Regions from separate parts of the Jeongeupia sp. USM3 genome, predicted to be linked through region 3. Evidence: predicted binding sites of a transcription regulator. Region 3 holds the regulator's gene; each other region holds the start of a gene.
The links. Region 3 encodes sigma-54, which starts transcription at its own class of promoters, with help from an activator protein. Its sites were predicted from a motif close to CTGGCACGCTTCATGCTT; they were not measured.
Positions count from the first base shown of each region.

Region 1 (5,501 bases), 350 kb from region 3:
CTGGTCGCCCGCGACATCGCCCGGCCGGGCTGGTGGCTGTCCGGCGCCGTGCTGGCGCTGGCCGGCTGGTGGGGGCAGCCGCTGATCGCGCCCGATCACTTCGAGCGCGCCTTCTTCGGCCTGTTCTGGTACACGATGCTCGCGCTGGCCGCGGTGTTCTGGGCGCTGCCGAGCGAGCGCCGCCTCAGCGGCAACGAGTTCGTGCGCCGTACGATGCTGCTCGGCATCGTGCCGGTGTATACCCGCCGCCAGCCGGTGTCGAACTACCGGCAGGTGGTGCTCGAAACCGACCCGAACCTCGTCGGTCCGGACACGCTGTGGGTGCTGGTCGAGGGCGACGGCGGCCGCCGTTTCGCCTTCTCCCACCGCCGCGCAACCCGCCGCGGCCGCGCCCGGCAACTGGCGCTGGCGCGTGCGCTGGCCGAGGCCGGCGGACTTCCGTTTGCCGGCGAGGTGCTGAACGCGGGATAATGGCGCCGCGAAGCCGGCCGGATCGTCGCCGCCCCGGGCAATCGGGGGGGAGGAAAGTCCGGGCTCCGCAGGGCAGGATGCCGGCTAACGGCCGGGCGCCGCGAGGCGACGGAAAGTGCAACAGAGAGCTGAACCGCCGATGGCGGGGACTTCGCGGCGCGCAAGCGGCGCAAAGTCCACCCACTCAGGGTGCTTGCAGACTGGGTGGGTCGGGTTGAACGGTCGGTTGAAGCGATCGGGACCGCGTACAGGCAAGGGTGAAAAGGTGTTCCCGTCGGGGAAGCCCCGCAAGGGGCCGGTAAGAGCGCACCGCGGCGCTGGCAACAGTCGCCGGCAGGGTAAACCCCATCCGGAGCAAGACCAAGCAGCAGGCGTTGAGGCGGCCCGTCGAGCCTGCGGGTAGGTTGCTTGAGTGCAGTGGTAACGCTGCGCCTAGAGGAATGGCGGTCGCGCACGGTTCGCCGTGCGAACAGAACCCGGCTTACAGGCCGGCTTCGCCCGATCGCAACAAAAAAGCCGAGGTGAAAACCTCGGCTTTTTTACGTCTGTTCAGCGGCTTATTCAGCGGCGCAGCATGCATACCGTGCGCCACAAGGGGCCGAGCTGCTTCAGCGGGCGAGCGAGACACTTGACGTCGCCCGAAGTGAAACCAAAGCCTGCGGCTGGAGCGCGGGCAGGCGTCGCGAGCGGCCGAAGGCCAAGGAGTCAGCACCGCAGCAACCGGAATGGACGTGTTGTCCATGAGGATTGCGAGGCGCGCACGACGCAGGGATTCGGTCGCGCAGCAGCCTGCGCACGCCTCAGAGGGCGTCTTGCGGGTTGCCGGCCAGCAGCTTCCCTTCCAGCGCATTCACCCGGGCTTCGAGTTCGGTGAGCTTCTCGCGCGTCCGCGCCAGCACGTCCTGCTGGATCTCGAATTCCTCGCGGGTGACGAGGTCCATGCGGGTGAACGCGCTCGCCATCATCGCGCGCACGTTCTTCTCGACGTCCTTGGCCGGGCTGGCGGCGATCGCTTCGGAAATCTTGCTGGAGATCTCGTCGAAGAATTTTTCTTTCAGCATGGCTTTCTCTCCGTATTGGGCTGGGCAGGCTCGAAGTCTAGCAGATGGGTAGACCGCGCCGTGGCGGCGAAGTTGCGTCCCGGCGCAGGCACCGAGGCGGTGCGCCGGCATGGTGCAGCCCGCGTCGGCTGCGCCGAGTCGGTGCGTTTGCAACGGCTGCACCGGTGATCCGGGCCGGCCATCGTGTTTCCCGGCGATTGGCACGCTTTCTGCTAGACCTTCTACGTCATCGTCCTGTTTCCAAGGAGTCTCCCATGAAATTCGTCACCGCCATCATCAAGCCGTTCAAGCTCGATGAAGTGCGTGAGGCGCTGTCCGCGATCGGCGTACAGGGGCTCACGGTCATCGAAGTGAAGGGCTTCGGCCGTCAGAAGGGCCACACCGAGCTTTACCGTGGTGCCGAGTACATCGTCGACTTCCTGCCCAAGGTCAAGCTCGAGGTCGCGATTGCCGACGACCAGCTCGACGCGACGCTGGAAGCGATCGAAAAGGCCGCCAACACCGGCAAGATCGGCGACGGCAAGGTCTTCGTCTTCGATCTCGAGCACGTCGTGCGCATCCGCACCGGCGAAACCGGCGAAGCGGCCATCTAACTAAAAAGACGCGGGAAGGAGAGAAGCATGAAAACCTGGCTGGCAAGATTCATGGCGCTGCTGTGCGGGCTGATGCTCGCCGGCGCGGCGCTGGCGGCGGATGCTCCGGCAGCCGCCAAACTGTACTTCGAGACCGGCAAGGCCGAACTGCCCGCCGACGCGGCGACGGCGGCGCAGCCGCTGGTCGATTTCGCCAAGGCGGACGGCAAGGTCGTGCTGAGCATCGCCGGCTTCCACGACGAGCGCGGCGACGCCGCGGCCAATGCCGAGCTGGCCAAGCAGCGCGCGCTGGCGGTCAAGGACCTGCTGGTCAAGGCCGGTCTGGCCGATGCGCAGATCAGCCTGGAAAAACCGGCGGTGACGACCGGCGGCGGTGACGCGAACGAGGCACGTCGCGTCGAGATCGCCGTGGCCGTGCCGGCCGCCGCACCGGCCAGCGCCGAAGCCGTCGCCGCCGAAGCACCGGCCGCCGCGCCGACGATGACCGTCAACAAGGGCGACAACGCATGGCTGATCGTCGCGGCGAGCATGGTGATCCTGATGTCGATCCCGGGTCTGGCGCTGTTCTACGGCGGCCTGGTGCGCAGCAAGAACATGCTGTCGGTGCTGGTGCAGGTGTTCGTGGTGTTTTCGCTGATCGCGGTGCTGTGGGTGATCTACGGCTATTCGGTGGCGTTCACCGAAGGTAACGCCTTCTTCGGCGGCTTCTCCAAGCTGATGCTCAAGGGCGTGACGCCGGATTCGATCGCTGCAACGTTCAGCAAGGGCGTCGGCGTCTCCGAGCTGGTCTACGTCGTGTTCCAGGGCGCGTTCGCGTGCATCACCTGCGGGCTGATCGTCGGGTCGTTCGCCGAACGCGCCAGGTTCTCGGCCGTGCTGGTGTTCATGGTGCTGTGGTTCACCTTCGCCTACCTGCCGATGGCCCACATGGTCTGGTACTGGGCCGGTCCGGATGCGTACACCTCGCAAGCCGCCGCCGATGCCGCCAACGCGACCGCGGGCCTGCTGTTCCAGAAGGGTGACCTCGACTTCGCCGGCGGTACCGTCGTCCACATCAACGCAGCCGTTGCCGGCCTGGTCGGTGCCTTCATGGTCGGCAGGCGCGTCGGCTTCGGCCGCGAAGCGATGGCGCCGCACAGCCTGACGATGACGATGATCGGCGCCTCGCTGCTGTGGTTCGGCTGGTTCGGCTTCAACGCCGGCTCGGCGCTCGAAGCCAACGGTACCGCCGCCCTCGCCTTCGTCAACACCTGGGTTGCCACCGCTGCCGCCGTACTGTCGTGGTTGTTTGCCGAATGGCTGCTCAAGGGCAAGCCCTCCCTGCTCGGTGCCGCATCGGGCGCCGTCGCCGGCCTCGTCGTCATCACCCCGGCCGCCGGTTTTGTCGGCGTCGGCGGCGGTCTGGTCATGGGCCTGATCGCCGGTGTCGCCGGCCTGTGGGGCGTGCACGGCCTGAAGCGCCTGCTCGGCGCCGACGATTCGCTCGACGTGTTCGGCGTCCACGGCGTCTGCGGCATCCTCGGCGCGATCCTGACCGGCGTGTTCGCCTCGCCGGACCTCGGCGGCACCGGCGTGTGGGACTACGTCGCCAACAAGGTGGCCGAAGGCTATTCGATCGGCAACCAGGTCAAGATCCAGGCGATCGGCGTTGGCGTCACGATCCTGTGGTCGGGCATCGTTTCGCTCGTCGCGTACAAGCTGGTCGACCTGGTCATCGGCCTGCGTGTCCGCGAGGACGAAGAGCGCGAAGGCCTCGACGTCACCAGCCACGGCGAAAAGGCCTACAATCTCTGATCGTTGCAATGCTTCGACGGCCCGCCGCAAGGCGGGCTTTTTTACGTTCGCCGCCGATGACCGGTCATCGGCGCATTCGCGGCTAGACTCGCGGATCCCTTTCAAGGAATAGCGCGATGATCCGTTCCGCCGTGGTGCTGGCGCTGCTCGCCGGCAGCGCCCAAGCGCATGTGATGCTGCAGCAGAAATACGCGCCGGCCGGCAGCGACTACAAGGCGGTGTTTCAGGTTGCGCACGGTTGCGACGGCGCCGCGACGACGGGGCTGCGGGTGATCGTGCCCGCCGGCGTGACCATGGCCAAGCCGGCGGCCAGGGCGGGCTGGAAGCTCGATATCGAGACCGCGGCGGACCAGCGCGTCACCGCGGTGCGCTGGCACGGCGGCACGCTGCCCGACACGCAGTTCGACGAGTTCGCGATGCTGCTGAGCCTGCCGGCCGAAGCCGGCAAGCTCTATTTCAAGGTCGAGCAGTGGTGCGGCAAGCGCAAGATCGGCTGGACCGGCATTCCTGTAGCGGGCCAGGCCGAGCCGGAACATCCGGCGCCGGTGCTCGAACTCGCACCGGCGGCCGGCAGCGGTCACCACCACCACTGAGCCGCGCTCAGAAGTACTTCTTCAGGTCCATGCCCTTGTACAGGCCGGCGACCTCGCTGGCATAGCCGTTGAACGGCAGCGTCTTGCGCCGCAGCAGCTCGCCGATCCGGCGCTCGTTGGCCTGGCTCCAGCGCGGGTGGTCGACCTCGGGGTTGACGTTCGAATAGAAGCCGTACTCGTTCGGCGCTGCCTTGTTCCACGCGGTCGCCGGCTGGGTGTCGCGCAGCACGATTTTCACCAGCGACTTGGCGCTCTTGAAGCCGTACTTCCACGGCACGATCAGCCGTACCGGCGCGCCGTTCTGGTTCGGCAGCGGCTTGCCGTACAGGCCCAGGCAGAGGATCGCCAGCGGATGGACCGCCTCGTCGATCCGCAGACCCTCGGTATACGGCCAGTCGAGCACCGGCCGGCGTATTCCGGGCATCTGCTTCGGGTCGGCGAGCGACACGAACTCGACGTACCGGGCCTTTGATGTCGGCCTGACCTGCTTGAGCAGCGACGACAGCGGGTAGCCGACCCACGGAATCACCATCGACCAGCCTTCGACGCAGCGCAGCCGGTAGATCCGCTCTTCGAGCGGCGCCAGCTTCAGCAGCGTGTCGATGTCGAAGGTTTTCGGCGCCTCGCATTCGCCCTCGACCCGGAGCGTCCACGGCCGCGTTTTCAGCGCGCCGGCATGCCGTGCCGGGTCGCCCTTGTCGGTACCGAATTCGTAGTAATTGTTGTAGCCGGTGATCTGCTCCCAGCTGTTCTTTTCCTCGCCGGTACTGAAGCGGCTCGGCTGCGCTGCCAGCGCCGCCGCCTCGGCGTCGGGCAGCATGGCGGCGGCGATCAGGCCGCCGGTGGCCTGCAGGAAACGGCGCCGGTCGAGGTAGAGCGATTCGGCGGTGATGTCCGACGGCAGAATGGGCAAGTGCGACATGCCTGGTCTCCAGGTCCGTGATTCAGCTTGGTCGCGGTGGCGACGCGAATCTGACGGTGCTTGGAGT
Region 1 is NZ_CP017668.1:2,424,507-2,430,007, forward strand. It holds gene BJP62_RS11400 (hypothetical protein) at 1-471, shown strand, start outside; RNA gene rnpB (RNase P RNA component class A) at 481-971, shown strand; gene BJP62_RS11410 (accessory factor UbiK family protein) at 1,272-1,532, opposite strand; gene glnK (P-II family nitrogen regulator) at 1,787-2,125, shown strand; gene amt (ammonium transporter) at 2,153-3,919, shown strand; gene BJP62_RS11425 (YcnI family protein) at 4,036-4,512, shown strand; gene msrP (protein-methionine-sulfoxide reductase catalytic subunit MsrP) at 4,520-5,434, opposite strand.
Region 1: a site for sigma-54 is predicted at 1,730-1,747, ahead of glnK (P-II family nitrogen regulator). Genes of this name have one in related genera too.

Region 2 (5,501 bases), 1.8 Mb from region 3:
CGGTGATGCCGATCAGCCGCAGGTCGGCCGCGCATGCCTTGGCAGGTCCTCAAAGACGCGGCCCCTGGTGCGGTCGACCCTGGCCGGGTTCACGGCCGGGCGCCTTCGGGCCGCTGCGCCGGCGCGAGGTAGAAGTCTTCCGGTTTGACCATCTTCGGCGTCTCCGGGTCGGCTTCGTAGTTCGGCGACATGATCTGCACGCCGTATTCGTTGAATACGTCCTGCACATTGCCGTGCAGTTCGGACAGGATCTGCAGCCGCAGGCGCGGTTCGTCGAGCGCGAAGCGCAGGTGGTATTCGACGTAGAAGTCCGACAGCGCGGTCTGGTAGACCACCGACGACGGATCCTGCCGCAGCCCCGCGGTGCGGCGGGCGGCTTCGAGCAGCATCGCGTGGACCTGGCGCCACGGCGTGTCGTAGCCGATGGTGACGGCGATCTTGCAGATCACGCCGCCGCCGCGCGCCAGTCGCGAGAAGTTCTTCACGCTCTGGCTGACCAGCACCGAGTTCGGGATGCTGACCTCCTCGCGCAGATTGGTGTGGACCTTGGTCGCGAACATGCCGATCTCCATCACCGTGCCTTCCTCGTCGCCGATCTGCACGTATTCGCCGACCTTGATCGAGCGCGAATAGATCAGGATCAGCCCCGATGCGAACTGGCCGACGACGCTCGACGCGCCGAGCGAGACCATCAGGCCGACGATGACGCTCAGCCCCTTGAACGCGTCGGTGTTCGCGCCGGGCAGGTAGGGGTAGATCATCGCGACGGCGAACAGCCACGCGGCAACCGACAGCAGCTTGCGCGTCGTCGCGGCGGTGTCGGCGTCGAAGAAGCCGAGCTGGACCCGGCCCGATTCGACCTGGACGAACAGGTAGTTGATGCCGCGGACGGTCCAGCGCGTCAGCAGCAGGATCAGCACGACGACGGCCAGGCTCGGCAGCGCCGAGAGGATGGCGACGGCGAACTGGCTCAAGAGCTTGAGCACCGCCGCATCGAGCTGCTCGCCCCAGATCCGCGTATACGGAAACTGGCGCAGCACGTACGACATCCACACATAGCCGAGCGCCAGCGCGCTCGGCCAGAACACCAGGTAGCCGACCAGACGCAGGCTGAGCTTGATCAGCCGGATCGGCACGACGTTGCGCACGTCGCGCAGCTTGTGGATCAGCTTGGCAAGCACGAAGCGCAGCAACTGGTTCCACAGCAGCCACAGCCGGTTCAGCAGCCACAGCGACAGCGCGAACAGCAGCGTTGCCGCGGCCGCCTTGGCGATCGCGAACAGCCATTGCTGCGGCTGGTTGAAGCCGCGGGCGTCGTTGAACAACTCGGTCAGCGCCGCCTTCGAGTGCTCGAGGTTGCCGTTCAGCGTTTCGCCGGACAGCGTGTCGACGTCGGCGCTGCTGACGAAGAACAGCGGGTTGCCGTCGTACAGCAGCGCGCCGCCTTCGACGTTGGTCCGCGTTTCGAGCTTCAGCGGCGTGGCGTCGCCGAGCAGCCGGCGGATGCGCTTGTCGGCGGCCTCGAGGCGCTGCTGCGGCGTCGAGCCGAGCAGATTGCTGCGGAAGGTGGCGATGTTGCGGTTGTTGATCGTCAGCGTGGCTTCGGCCGTGGCGACGGTCGATGCCGCGGGGGTCGAGATTGCCGGGGCCGACGCATCGTCGGCGTGGGCGAACAGGGACAGGCAGAGCAGGAGGAGGGCAAGGAGGCGCATGGGAGTCGGGTTCAGTGGTGGTTTGCCATTCGTCGGGCGGGCGGCCGAGGGCGTCCCATTTCTTTATTGATAATGAATCTCATTTATGTTTGAATGCACTGCACCGGCGGCACAAGCCGGAACAATCTCATCATACATAGGAAGAAAACCGATGAACGCTTACCTTGTGGGCGCCGACGTGCTCGGCAACATCCCCGACCTGCTGGGCCGCTACGGCATTACCATCCACAAGCACGTCTCCGGCCGCCACGCCGCGCACCAGCGCAAGCCGGCCAGCCTCAAGGGGGTCGACCTGATCATCCTGTTCACCGACTTCCTCGGCCACAACGTGATGCGCCACTACCGCGAGTTGGCCAACGAGGAGAACATCCGCTTCGTCGCCTGCCGCCGCTCGGTGTGCTCGCTGTCGCAAACGCTCGACAAGCTCGGCCACTGTGCGACCAACCCGTGCGACACCTGCCCGCAGCGCAAGCTGCACTAGGTGGCATGCACCACCGGTAATGGATACCCCCGGCAGCAGGGCGGCAAAACTTGCCGCCGTACCGTTGCTAGCAGGCCCGGCCCTCGAAGCCGGGCCTTGTTTTTTCTCGCGGCAACCGGTGGCACGCTTCCTGCTTATATGAGAACTCTCTGATTCATTGCCGGGATTTTTCCGATGCTCGGACGCCTCGACGATTACTTCAAACCGCAGGAAACCGCGCTCAAGCTCCGCAGCGAGCGGCAGCAGGTGCTGGCGGCGAACATCGCCAACGCCGACACGCCGAACTACAAGGCGCGCGATTTCGACTTCGGCGCCGCGTTCAAGGCCGCGATGGGTGGCATTGCGCAGCCTGCGATGAAGCAGACCGATCCGCGCCACCTGCAGCCGGTTGCCGCGTTCGACCTGCTGGCGCCGCAACTCGGTTACCGGGTGCCGGCACAGGGCGCGATCGACGGCAACACCGTCGAGATGGACACCGAGATGAGCCAGTTCGCCGACAACACCATGCGTTACCAGGCCGCGCTGACCTTCATGCAGGGCCGGATCTCGTCGCTGAAGAACGCCCTGAGCAATCAATAAGGCCCGCCATGTCCCTGTTCCAGGTATTCGATATCGCCGCCTCGTCGATGCGGGCGCAATCGCAGCGCCTCAACGCCGTCGCCAGCAACCTTGCCAACGCCGAATCGGCAACGAGCTCGAACGGCCAGCCCTACCGCGCCCGTCAGGTCGTGTTCCAGGTTGCGCCGCTGCCCGGTGGCAGCGCCGCCACGCCGGGCGTGCGCGTCGCCGGCGTGATCGAGGACCAGGCGCCGCCGCGGCTGGTGTACGAGCCGGCCAACCCGCTGGCCGACGCCAACGGCTACGTGGCGATGCCCAACGTCAACGTCGTCGAGGAAATGACCAACATGATCTCGGCGTCGCGCTCGTACCAGACCAGCGCCGACGTGATGAACACCGCCAAGACCCTGCTGCAGCGCACCTTGCAGCTGGGCCAGATCTAATCCCGGCGCGAACAGGAGCACACCATGACTGCCGTCAACGCCACCAGCGGTTTCGACTACACCACGCTCAATGCCAAGGCCGACAAGGCCAAGGACCAGGCTGCCGACATGCAGCAGAGCTTCCTGAAGCTGCTGATCACGCAGATGCAGAACCAGGACCCGATGAACCCGATGGACAACGCCCAGACCACGTCGCAGATGGCGCAGATCAACACGGTCACCGGCATCCAGCAGCTGAACGCGACGATGACGCAGATGATGGCGGGCATGGCCGGCACGCAGGGGCTGCAGGCGGCGGCCGTCGTCGGCAAGGACGTGATGGCGCCGGTCAAGGGGCTCGAGTACCCCGGCAAGGACGGCGTCGACCTCGGCGTCGAGCTGCCGGCCGGCCACAAGGGCACCCAGCTGGCGATCGTCGATGCGGCCGGCAACGTGATCGAGAAGGTCGACATCCCCGCGTCGCAGACCGGCTACATCAACGTCAAGTGGGACGGCAAGCTCGCCGACGGCACGCAGGCACCGGCCGGCTCCTACCACGTGCTCGCGGCCAGCATCAACGCCGCGGGCAAGGAGCAGTCGATCGACGTGTTCGGCTGGCAGAAGGCCGCCAGCGTCACGCTCGCCGCCAACGGCACCAAGGTCCAGCTGGCCGACGGCAGCATCGTCGACTTCACCAAGATCAAGCAGCTGCGCTAAGCGCGATTGCACTGGGTTTGCGCCCGCAGGAAGTGCCCTTGGGGCATTAACCGCTTTGTGCGTTGAATTCGAATGAGAATGGCCGGCTTGCCGGCCAACGGAGGCAGTAATGGGTTTCCAGCAGGGTTTGAGCGGTCTGAACGCGTCGTCCAAGAGCCTGGACGTGATCGGCAACAACATCGCCAACGCCAGCACCGTCGGTTTCAAGGGCTCGCGCGCCGAGTTCGCCGACATCTACGCGGCGACGTTCGCCAATTCGGGCACGCTCGCCGGCATCGGCACGCGGCTCGACAACGTCGCGCAGCAGTTCGGCCAGGGCAACATCAGCAGCTCGAGCAATCCGCTCGATCTGGCGATCACCGGCAACGGCTTCTATCGCGTCGTCGATCAGGCCGGCAACGTCAGCTACACCCGCAACGGCCAGTTCCAGCTCGACCGCAGCGGCTACATCGTCAACGGCAGCCAGCGGCTGACCGGCTGGCCGGTCGACCCGCGCAGCGGCCTGCTGAACAAGGGTGGCGTGCCGCAACCGTTGCAGCTGACCGTCGGCAACGTCGGTGCCGCCGCCACCGGCGCGTCGGGGCTCTCGAACGCCGGGCTGGCGATGATCACCAACCTCGACGGCAGCAAGCCCATCATCAATCGCGCCGCACCGCCGACCGGCGTCGGCCCGCTCAACGTCCAGGACCCGACCACCTACACCGACGCGACGACCGCGAGCGTCTACGACGCGCAGGGTGTGCGCCACAACCTGACCTTCTATTTCACCAAGACCGCGACCAACCAGTGGGAAGTGCAGACCTCGTTCGACGGTGCCAACCCGGTGCCGGCAACCGGCACCGCCGGTACGCAGGCTTATCTGTACTTCGACGGCAACGGCAAGCTCGACACCGTCTCGAACCCGACGACCAATGCAGCCGGCTTCACGTTCACGACCGCACTGGCGGCGCCGAACGGCGCGACCAGCCCGTTCACCTTCCCGGTGACCTTCGCCAAGAGCACGCAGTTCGGCAGCGCCTTCGGTGCCACGTACACGCAGGACGGCTATGCCGACGGCACGCTGACCGGCATCAGCGTCGACAAGTCCGGTGTCATCGTCGGCTCGTATTCGAACAGCCAGACCAAGGTGATCGGCCAGGTCGTGCTGGCGAACTTTGCCAACGTCCAGGGGCTGCAGCCGCTCGGCGACAACCGCTGGGCCGAGACCTTCGGCTCGGGTTCGGCCAACGTCGGCGATCCGGGCTCGAGCAACCTCGGCTCGCTGCAGTCGTCGGCGCTCGAGGATTCCAACGTCGACCTGACCGCCGAACTCGTCAACCTGATCACCGCACAGCGCAGCTATCAGGCCAACGCCAAGACGATCTCGGCGCAGGACACCATCCTGCAAACCCTCGTGAACCTGGGCTAAGCCGTATTAGACGGCTGCGCCTGCGCATCTTGTGCCCGTCCGATGCTCGAAATCCTCATGGACTACACGTCCATTCCGGTTTCTGCGCTTCGGGCGTTCACAAGCTGCATTGGCTCGCTCGCCTACTGCGACTCATCCCAATCGGAATTGAAAGATGGACCGGCTGATCTACACCGCGATGTCCGGCGCCAAGCACACGATGC
Region 2 is NZ_CP017668.1:1,027,682-1,033,182, reverse strand. It holds gene BJP62_RS04700 (mechanosensitive ion channel family protein) at 90-1,712, opposite strand; gene BJP62_RS04695 (DUF2325 domain-containing protein) at 1,864-2,193, shown strand; gene flgB (flagellar basal body rod protein FlgB) at 2,368-2,772, shown strand; gene flgC (flagellar basal body rod protein FlgC) at 2,781-3,194, shown strand; gene BJP62_RS04680 (flagellar hook assembly protein FlgD) at 3,219-3,890, shown strand; gene flgE (flagellar hook protein FlgE) at 4,000-5,298, shown strand; gene flgF (flagellar basal-body rod protein FlgF) at 5,453-5,501, shown strand, end outside.
Region 2: a site for sigma-54 is predicted at 2,312-2,329, ahead of flgB (flagellar basal body rod protein FlgB). Genes of this name have one in related genera too.

Region 3 (5,501 bases):
GATGCCGACTTGTTCGAACACGCGTTTCTTGCTGCCGACATCCATGTCGAGAAACACGTTCTGGGTCGGCAGTATCTTGGAAATCAGGCTCATTGCGAGAATCCATGAGCAGGAGGAACGTCGAAGCGCATCATTGTATCGCCAGCCGGCCCGTAAACAAAAACGGGAACCCGTTTAACGGGTTCCCGTTGGCAGGAAAAGAACACTTACTCTTCTTCGGATACGACCTGACGGCGGATGCTCTCGCCATCGTGGCCGTTGCGCTTTTCCTTGTGCTTGACGATCTGCCGGTCGAGCTTGTCGGCCAGCGCGTCGATCGCGGCATACATGTCTTCGTCGATCGCCTCGACGTGGATGTCCTTGCCCGGCACGTGCACGGTTGCCTCAATTTTCTGCTGCAGGCGTTCGACCGACAGGACGACGCCGACTTCGATCACCGCGTCAAAATGACGCGTCACCCGGTCGAGCTTGCTCGTGATGTAATCACGGATCGCCGGGGTCACTTCAAGGTGATGGCCGCTGATATTGAGGTTCATAGATCTTCTCCTTACAGGGAAATCGCCGTTACAGGCATTTGCGCAGATTGACGGGAGGGATTTGCATCGCCTCCCTGTATTTGGCAACGGTTCGTCGCGCAACCACGACCCCTTGCCCTGCCAACGCTTCGGCGATGGCACTATCCGACAACGGCTTGAGCTTGTCCTCCGACTGGATCATCTGGCGAATCTGCGCCTTGATCGCAGTCGCCGACGCTTCGCCGCCGGCCTCGGTCTCGACATGACTGCCGAAGAAATACTTGAATTCGAAGATGCCGCGCGGCGTCAGCATGTACTTCTGGGTGGTGACGCGCGAAACGGTCGATTCGTGCAGGTCGAGTTCGGACGCGATGTCGCGCAGCACCAGAGGGCGCATGGCGATCTCGCCATGCTCGAAGAAGGCGCGCTGCTTGTCGACGATGGCCTGGCCGACGCGCAGGATGGTATCGAAGCGCTGCTGGACGCTCTTGACCAGCCACTTGGCTTCCTGCAGCTCGCGGGCCATCGATCCGCCATCGCTGCGCTGCAGAATGTCGGCGTACATCCGGTTGACCCTGAGTTTGGGTCGGGCCGCGTCGTTCAACCGCACTCGCCATTGCCCCTTGAACTTGCTGACCAAGACGTCAGCGACCACATAATGCGACGATTCGTCGCTCCATTGTGCCCCTGGCCGCGGATTCAGGCTGACGATCAGCGCTTGCGCCGCCTTCAGTTCCGTTTCATCGCATTTCAGACGCCGTTTCAACCTAGTGTAGTCCCGTGCCGCGAGCAAATCGAGACTGTCCCGCACGATCTCGAGCGCCAGTTGACGCACGTCAGACACTGGCAACGCTGCGAGTTGAAGTGCCAGCGACTCGGCCATATCTCTGGCGCCGACACCGAGCGGCTCGAGCTGCTTGAGCCGCGCCAGCGCGATCGCCAGGTCATCGGGTTCGAACTCGAACTCGCCGGCAAGTTCCGCCGGCAGCAGCACGAGGATTTCCTCGAGCGGCTGGGTCAGGAAGCCGTCGTCGTCGAGCGCGTCAATCAGCCAGGTCAGCGCCGCGCGGTCGCGCAGCGGAATCGGCAGCAGTCCGGCCTGCGCCAGCAGGTGCTCGCGCAAGGTCAGCTCGCGAGCGATGTTGCTGGCGGGGTCGAAATCATCGTCGTCATCGCCGCCGCTGCGCGCGCCGCCGCCACTACCTTCCCAGCCCCAGTCGTCATTGTCGAATGCCGACTCGCTTGCCGGCGCATCATCGCTGCCGCTGTTCTCGGCCGGCGCCTCGGCGCCGCCTTCGCCCTCGCTTGAGGCGTGATGGTCTTCGCCGCGCTCAAGCAGCGGATTTTCGGCCAGGAAGCGCTCGACCTCCTGCTGGAAATCGAGCGTCGACAGCTGCAGCAGCTTGATCGACTGCTGCAGCTGCGGCGTCAGGTTCAGCTGTTGCGAGAGGCGGAGTTGCAGCGATTGCTTCATTCGCGCGCTTTAGACCCTGTTTACGATCTTTTCACGGCCGCGTTCCGGGCAGTGCCGGTGGCGGGCAAGGCGTGAACCGCGCCGCGGTACGAGTACCGCAAGCGGTTTGCAACGCGGCTCGCCGCCGGCAATGCCCGGAAGCCGAAGGGCCGAGCCGGAAAAAATGCATCCACTGCGTTGTACTCCTTGCCAATAACCGGTTGTTGCCCGCGTCGCACGCCTTGTGGCTGCATTTTTTCCGGCTCGGCGCGGTCGCGAAAAGATCATAAACAGGTTCTTACATCCGGAAGTGTTCGCCGAGGTAGACCCGGCGGACCTGCTCGTCGGCAATGATCGCGCTCGGCAATCCCGACGCCATCACCGAACCTTCGGAAATGATGTAGGCGCGATCGCAGATGCCCAGCGTTTCGCGGACATTGTGGTCGGTGATCAGTACGCCGATACCGCGCTCCTTGAGAAAACGGATGATGCGCTGGATGTCCATCACCGCGATCGGGTCGACGCCGGCAAACGGCTCGTCGAGCAGGATGAAGCGGGGGCTGGCCGCAAGCGCGCGGGCGATTTCGGCGCGGCGGCGCTCGCCGCCCGACAGGCTCATCGCGTTGTTTTCGCGCAGATGCGAGATATGCAGATCCTCGAGCAACTCGTCGAGCCGCTTGGCGCGCTCGACCTTGTCGGCGACGTGCAGCTCGAGCACCGAGAGGATGTTCTGTTCGACCGTCATCTTGCGAAAGATCGACGCCTCCTGCGGCAGGTAGCCGACGCCCATCCGTGCACGCTCGTGCATCGGCAGGTGGCCGATGTCGATGCCGTCGAGCCGGATCTCGCCACCATCCTTGGCGACAAGGCCGACGATCATGTAGAAGCTCGTCGTCTTGCCTGCGCCGTTCGGGCCGAGCAGGCCGACGACCTCGCCGGCGGCAACGTCGATCGACACGTCCTTGACGACGGTGCGCTTCTTGTAGCGCTTCATCAGCCCGCCGGCGCTCAGCACCGCCCTGGTCTCGCTCATTGCGCGTCCTTGCTCCACGAACCGCCGGCCTTCGGTGCACTCGCGACCGGCTTGCTGGCAACGGGCTTGGCCGGTTTAGGTGCGCTGGCGTCCTTTTTCTTCGGCATCAGCGTGATGTTGACCCGGCTGCCCGGCTTGCCGTCGGTCTGAGCCTGGTAGGTCGATGTCGCCATGTCATAGATGATCACGTCGCCGATCACCTCGTCGCCGGTATCGCGACGCACCCAGGCCTTGTTGATCAGCTTAAGGATGCCGGTCTTGCCGTCGTAATCGTAGTGCAGCGAGTTGGCGTCGACCCACTCGCCGGTGTCCATGCGCTGGCGGAACTTGACCGGCTTGCCGTCGCCCAGCGAGAACTGGTTGCCGTCGGCGTCCTGGCGCACGGTGACCTTGTCGGCCTTCAGCGTCATCGTCCCCTGGACGACGATCACGTTGCCGGTATAGACGCCGACGTTGTTCTTCTGGTCGAAGTTGGCGTAGTCGGCCGTGATGTTCATCGGCTTTTCGCGGTCGGCGGTTTCTGCCTGTGCCAGCGGGGCGGCCAGCAGGATCAGCGCCGATAGTTCAGCGGCGCGGCGGCGGCGGGACATAGGTCGTGCTCACTTTGGAGAGTAGTTCCAGGGTTTCCTTGTCGAGGTCGGCATTGAAGCCGACCCCGGACACGGTGTATGCGCCCATCTTGCCGTTGACCGGCGTCTTGGACCAGACGAAGTTCTCTTTCGGCTTGACCCAGACATCCGAGCTGACGACGTCGAGCTGCGGCTTGTCCGCGCTCGGCGCCCGGGTCAGCTTGGCATCGTCGGGAAACCAGACGAGGGTACCATTTTGTTCGGTGCGCGCGCGCCTGCCGACGACGGTCAGCTCTGCCGTATCGGGCTTGGTGTAGTGGATGCGCGGCTGGTCGAGCCAGTTGGTATCGCCGGCCGGATAGTGCCGGAGCCGATCGGCGTAGATCCGTGACAGCAGCTTGCCGTTCACGTCGAAACGGTAGGCGGTCGCGTTCTGCGCGATCAGGTCCGGCTCGTTCGGCCGCTCCGGCCGGCCGATGCCGGGCACCTGCGCGACCTCGTTGAGGATCAGCACCAGCGCACCGAGCGTTGCCAGCAGCAGGATGGGCAGGAGTTTGGTCGACAGGCCGCCCATGGATCAGCGCAGGTAATGGGCGATCAGCCCGTCGTAAGTGCCCTGCGCCTGCATGATCAGCTCGCAGACCTCGCGCACCGCACCATGGCCACCGGCGCGGCCGGTCACGTAGTGGGCATTCTGCAGCACGATTTCGGGCGAATCGGGCACCGCAACGGCGAACGCTGCGCGGCGCATCACCGGCAGGTCGATCACGTCGTCACCCATATAGCCGCACTCGGCCGCGCTCACGCCGGCCGCTTCGAGCAGCTCGCCAAACGTCGCCAGCTTGTCGTGCGCGCCCTGATAGACGAAGTCGATTCCCAGGTTGTTGGCGCGGTGTTCGAGCAGCCTGGATTTGCGACCGGTGATGATCGCCAGCTTCACGCCGGTTTGCTGCAGCATGCGCAGGCCGTGGCCGTCGAGCGAGTTGAACGCCTTCATTTCCTCACCGGCGTCGTTGTAATACAGACCGCCATCGGTCATGACGCCGTCGACGTCGAATATCATCAGCCGCACGGCGCGGGCTTTTTCCATCATCGCTTTCATCCTTGAGTTTCGGGTCAGACGACCCGGGCACGCAGCAGGTCGTGCATGTTCAGTGCACCGGCGAGTCTGCCGGCGTCGAGCACCAGCAGGCCGTTGATCCGGCGGCTTTCCATCACCTGTACCGCCTCGGCGGCCAGATGGTCGGCGTCTATCGTCAGCGGATTGCGCGTCATCACCTGCGCGACCGGCGTTGCCATCACGTCGCGGCCGGCGTCGAGCGCACGGCGCAGGTCCCCGTCGGTGAACACGCCGACCAGCGCCCCTGCCGCGTCGACGACGGCGGTCATGCCGAGGCCTTTGCGGCTGATTTCGAGCAGCGCGTCGCGCAGCAGCACGTCGTCGCGGACCACCGGCAGCGCGTCGCCGCCGTGCATCACGTCACGCACGTGCACCAGCAGCCGGCGGCCGAGGCTGCCGCCCGGGTGCGACAGCGCGAAGTCCTCGGCCTTGAAGCCGCGCGCGTCGAGCAGGGCAACCGCCAGCGCGTCGCCGAGCGCCAGTGCCGCGGTCGTGCTCGCCGTCGGCGCCAGATTGAGCGGGCACGCTTCCTGCGCCACGCCGGCGTCGAGCCAGATCTCGGCCGCACGCGTCAGGGTCGAATCTTCGCGACCGGTCATCGCGATCACCTTGACGCCAAGGCGCTTCAGGCTGGGCAGGATCGCCAGTATCTCGTCACTCTCGCCCGAATACGACAGCGCCAACACGACGTCGGCAGCGGTGATCATGCCGAGGTCACCGTGCACGGCTTCGGCCGGATGGATGAACATCGCCGTCGTGCCGGTACTGGCCAGCGTCGCGGCGATCTTGCGCGCGATATGGCCGGACTTGC
Region 3 is NZ_CP017668.1:2,777,772-2,783,272, reverse strand. It holds gene ptsN (PTS IIA-like nitrogen regulatory protein PtsN) at 1-93, opposite strand, end outside; gene hpf (ribosome hibernation-promoting factor, HPF/YfiA family) at 207-536, opposite strand; gene BJP62_RS13150 (RNA polymerase factor sigma-54) at 565-1,989, opposite strand; gene lptB (LPS export ABC transporter ATP-binding protein) at 2,267-3,001, opposite strand; gene lptA (lipopolysaccharide transport periplasmic protein LptA) at 2,998-3,591, opposite strand; gene lptC (LPS export ABC transporter periplasmic protein LptC) at 3,566-4,144, opposite strand; gene BJP62_RS13130 (HAD family hydrolase) at 4,148-4,672, opposite strand; gene BJP62_RS13125 (KpsF/GutQ family sugar-phosphate isomerase) at 4,687-5,501, opposite strand, start outside.